DNA from 2 places in the Stenotrophomonas sp. YJH_SMC_82 genome. Region 1 is predicted to be linked to the other one. Evidence: riboswitches for the same ligand, from Rfam matches in the RefSeq annotation. Region 1 holds a riboswitch; the other holds the start of a gene.
What was found. A riboswitch is a leader RNA that binds a small molecule or an ion and turns the genes downstream of it on or off. The one in region 1 is predicted to bind cobalamin.

Region 1 (2,386 bases):
TGCTGGCACGCGCCGTACGCCGCCATGTGGAGCACCGCATCCTGCTCAACGGGCATCGCACGGTGGTGTTCCGGTAATCGCCCATCCCGCGTCCGCCGGGCATGGCCCGGCGCTACCCACGGGTGTGATCCGGTAGTGCCGGCCGCTGGCCGGCAACTGCAGGGATCCAGGCGTTGCCGGCCAGCGGCCGGCACTACCGTTGTGGGTCAGGCGGTCGCGATCCCCGCCTTGCCCAGCGCATCGCGCACCATCGCGTCGTTGGCTTCGGTCACCGGCCGGGTCAGGTCCCACAGGAACTTCACCCGGAAGCCGGACTTCACCGCATCCTGCGCGCTCCACAGCACGCAGTAGTCGCGGGCCAGGCCGCACACGTGCACTTCGCGGATGCGGCGTTCGTGCAGCCAGCCGGCCAGGCCGGTGGCCGGGCGTTCGCCATCGGGGCCATGGTTCTCGCGGAAGGCGCTGTACGAATCCACCTGTTGGCGCGTGCCCTTGCGCAGGATCAGGTCGGCCACGGTCCAGTCCACGCCCGGGTGCAGCGCGGCACCGGCGCTGCCCTGCACGCAGTGGTCCGGCCACAGCGTCTGCGGCTGCGCGTGCAGCAGGATGGTCTCGAAGGGGCGTTGGCCGGGGTGCTGGCTGGCGAACGAGGCATGGTCGGCCGGGTGCCAGTCCTGGGTCGCCACCACGGTGCGGTAGCGGCGCTGCGCCAACAGATCGGCGATCGGTGCCACCAGCGCATCGCCCTGGTCGCAGGCCAAGGCGCCACCGGGCATGAAGTCCGGCTGCAGGTCGATCACCAGCAGGGCGACATCGGCGGGCAGGGCGGTCATGGCAGTTCCGCTACAACAGAAGGGGCGACCAGCGTGGCCGCCCCATGCCTGCACGTCAATCGCCCTGTGGCGTCCCAGCGTCCTGCCCGTAGTACAGCAGGCCGATCCTGATCCGCTCGCGGCCATTCTCGCGGCGATGGCGGTTCGCATCGCGAAGCGAGTACACGCAGCCGCAGTATTCCTGCTGGTAGAACTGCTCGCGCTTGCTGATCTCGATCATGCGGCTGGCGCCGCCGCCCTTGCGCCAGTTGTAGTCCCAGTACTGCAGGCCTTCATAGCGCGACGCCGCACGGATCCCGCAGTCGTTGATCTGCGCCATGTTCTTCCAGCGCGAGATGCCCAGCGAAGAACTGATGGTGTCGTAACCGTGCTCGTGCGCGTACAGCGCAGTGCGCTCGAAGCGCATGTCGAAGCACATCGTGCAGCGGATACCGCGTTCGGGTTCGTTTTCCATGCCGCGTGCACGGCTGAACCAGTTGTCGGTGTCGTAGTCGCAGTCGATGAAAGGAATGCCGTGCTGCTCGGCGAAGCGGATGTTCTCCTGCTTGCGCAGCTCGTATTCCTTCACCGGGTGGATGTTGGGGTTGTAGAAGAAGATCGCGTAGTCGATCCCGGAGGCGGTGATCGCCTCCATCACTTCGCCGGAACAGGGCGCGCAGCACGAATGCAGCAGCAGGCGCTTGCCGTCGGCGGGCAGGGTCAGGGTGGGGCGTTGGAGCTCGGTCATCGTCAGGTACCGCATGGACCGCCGGCAACGGCGGTGGCCCATGCATCAGTGCGTGGGTGAACGGGTCTGGCCGGATACCGTGAACAGGACGCGCGCGGCCACACCGCCTGCACGCGCAGGACGACGACGGCCCCGGCAACCTCCCCGCGGAGATTCCAGGTCGAGTCAGGGGACGGTCGTGTCCCCCGGCCGGGGCCGGTATTCGGGCTGATGGACACGGGCCGCAGCCCACCTACTACCCGCCGCTTCCCAGGCGCGAGCCCAGTGCTGTTGGCAGGATTCGTTTCCATTCACCGCTGCGGGGCAGCTCCGGAATGGACGCGCGAGGCGCCTTCACCGGATTCCCGTTTAAATCCCTCCCCGCGCCGCAGCGATGGGAGGGATACCTTCGGCGTGTGCAAGGTGGACCTGTTGGTGGCGCCGGTCAAGAGCGCAGGGGTCAGAACCCGCTACGCTGCAACGGGATCCGACCCCAGCGGAAGGAAGGGGTCGGATCCCGCTGCCACGCAGCGGGCTCTGACCCCGGTCGGGATGCACCTTCAATGCCCCACGGCCGCCCGCGTGCGGATGTCGTCCAGCCGCTGGTCGTGCAGCAGGCGGCCGTTCTCCCACACGGTCACCATTGCGTCCTCGAAGCCGTCCGGCAGGGTGTCGTCGCCGTTGGCCGGCAGCGGCACCGTGTGCAGGCTGCCATCGTCCAGGCGGCGCAGCAGGCGCATGCGGCCACGCTTGCTGGCCTTGCCGGCGTCGGTGACCGGATCCTTGTAGACGTCGATCCACTCACCCTCGACCCGCGCCGCCGAGCACTTCAGCGCGAACTTCTGCG
Region 2 (2,386 bases), on a different contig from region 1:
GCAGACCTGCGACAGCACCATGCGCAGCGGGCCGCCATGGCTGACCACCAGCGTTGGCACCGGGTCGTCATCATCGAGCAGTCGATCCAGCGCGCGCGCGATACGCCGCTCGAAGTGGCCCCAGCTTTCACCGTTGGGCGGTGGGAATGCATGCGGATCGGCATGGAAGGCCGCCAGTGCATCCTCCGGCAGGTCGAACAGCGACTGCCCGTCCCAATCGCCGAAATCCAGCTCTTCCCATTCCTCCTCCGCTTCCACGTCCAGCCCGCGCGGGGTGGCCAGGGCCATCGCCGTGTGCAGCGAGCGCAGCCGCGGCGAACTGATCACCCGTTCCCAGGGCTGCGCAGCGTAGGCGTCGACCAGTTCCTGCGGCAGGCGGGCCAGCTGCGGTGGATCGCTGCGGCCATCGAGGAACTCATCGCGACCGTTGCCGGCATGGCGGACCAGGTCGAGGATCATGCGTGCGTCCTGTACAGGCAACGCGGGAACAGCGGAAAACGGGCGGACATCGGCAACGGCACCACGGGATCGAGGGACCATTCTAAGGGCACAGCAAAGGCAGTCGGGTACGCTCGACGCTACGGGCCGCCTGCGATGCCGTAGACTGCGCGCACTTCCAGGTGACCTGCGGCCACGGCCGGCAGGTTGAAACGGGAAGCCGGTGACGCGTGAATCCACGCCAGGCCGGCGCTGCCCCCGCAACGGTAAGCACGTCAGTTCCAGGCAACAACGCCACTGTGCCGCAGGCATGGGAAGGCGCCTGGACGGTGGCCTCGCGCCACCCGGCGGCAAGCCCGGAGACCGGCCCGGAAGCCTCAGGTCGCGGTGCGGTGGGCATGGCGCTGGATGACCGCAGCCTGCGCTGCGGCGTCGGCGCATGCCTGCCTTCGCGGCTCCTCCCCTTCGCCACGCGGGCGTGCGTGGCACCTGGAGTCCCCCATGAAGCTGCAGTCCCGAATGCTGTCCCTGGCCGTGCTGGCCGCCCTGCCCGCGCTGGCCCAGGCCGCCGATGACACCACCGCGCTCGACCAGATCCTGGTCACCGCCACCCGCACCCCGATCGCCCTGCAGGACAGCATCGCACCAGCCCAGGTGATCGACCGCGCGCAGATCGAATCCAGTCAGGCCACCTCGTTGCAGGAACTGCTGCGCGGCCGCGCCGGCATCAACCTGACCAATGCCGGCGGGCTCGGCAAGCAGAGCTCGCTGTTCCTGCGCGGCACCAACTCGGGCCACACCGTGGTGCTGGTCGATGGCGTGCGCATCAACAGTGCCGACCTCGGCCTGGCCATGTATCAGGACCTGCCGCTGGCGCAGATCGAACGCGTGGAAATCGTGCGCGGCCCGCAGTCCAGCCTGTACGGCGCCGACGCCATCGGTGGCGTGATCCAGATCTTCACCCGCCGCAACCAGGGCGATTTTGCTCCGCACTTCCAGCTCGGTGGTGGCAGCAACGGCCTGCGCGAAGCCAGCGGCGGCATCGGAGGTGGCACCGAACGCGGCTGGTTCGGCGCCGACATCGCCTACCAGCATTCCGATGGCGTCGATGCCTGCCGTGGCTCGGCGACGCTGTTCACCGGCTGCTTCGCCGACGAACCCGACCGCGACGGCTACCGCAACCTGTCCAAGAGCCTGCGTGGCGGCTACACCTTCAACGACCAGTGGAATGTGGAAGGCAGTGCGCTGCGCGCCGACGGCAAGAACCACTACGACGGCTATTACAACTACTCGGAAACCCGCCAGCAGGTGCTGGCCGGCAAGGTGCGCTACACCCCGTCCGGGCGCCTGGCGTTCACCGCCAACGTCGGCCGCAGCGACAACGAATCGGACAACTTCGGCGACTTCGGCGCACGCGGCAGCGCGCAGACCCACCGCGACAGCGCCTCGCTGCAGGGTGACTTCACCTTGACCGGAAGCCAGCTGCTGAGCACCGGCGTGGACTGGAGCGAAGACAACCTGGACGGCAGCAGCGCGGGCTACCTCGTCGACAGCCGTCGCAACACCGGCGTGTTCGTGCAGTACCAGGGCCGCTTCGGCCGCCATCAGCTGCAGGCCAGCGCACGCAACGACGACAACCAGCAGTTCGGCAACCACGCCACCGGCAGTCTCGGCTGGGCAATGCAGCTGGACCACGGCCTGCGCGTCAATGCCAGCTACGGCACCGCCTTCAAGGCACCGACCTTCAGCGACCTGTACGACCCGTGGAGCGGCGTGCCGACGTTGAAGCCGGAGAAGTCCAAGAGCGCCAACCTCGGTGTTTCGCAGCAGGGCCAGGGCTGGCATTGGGGCCTGGACGTGTACGAGACCCGCATCGATGACCTGATCACCTACGATGCGTCCACGATGAAAATGCAGCAGGTGGAGAAGGCGCGCATCCGTGGCGCCG

Region 2: linked by a shared signal. The riboswitch ahead of btuB (TonB-dependent vitamin B12 receptor) and the one ahead of AC5P53_RS18075 (epoxyqueuosine reductase QueH) in region 1 are both predicted to bind cobalamin.

What each region holds. Positions count from the first base shown of each region.
Region 1 is NZ_JCAFSE010000005.1:116,674-119,059, reverse strand. It holds gene purU (formyltetrahydrofolate deformylase) at 1-77, shown strand, start outside; gene pncA (bifunctional nicotinamidase/pyrazinamidase) at 207-833, opposite strand; gene AC5P53_RS18075 (epoxyqueuosine reductase QueH) at 889-1,575, opposite strand; cobalamin riboswitch at 1,737-1,966, opposite strand; gene AC5P53_RS18070 (nicotinate phosphoribosyltransferase) at 2,100-2,386, opposite strand, start outside.
Region 2 is NZ_JCAFSE010000004.1:167,334-169,719, reverse strand. It holds gene AC5P53_RS16150 (histidine phosphatase family protein) at 1-459, opposite strand, end outside; cobalamin riboswitch at 602-824, shown strand; gene btuB (TonB-dependent vitamin B12 receptor) at 940-2,386, shown strand, end outside.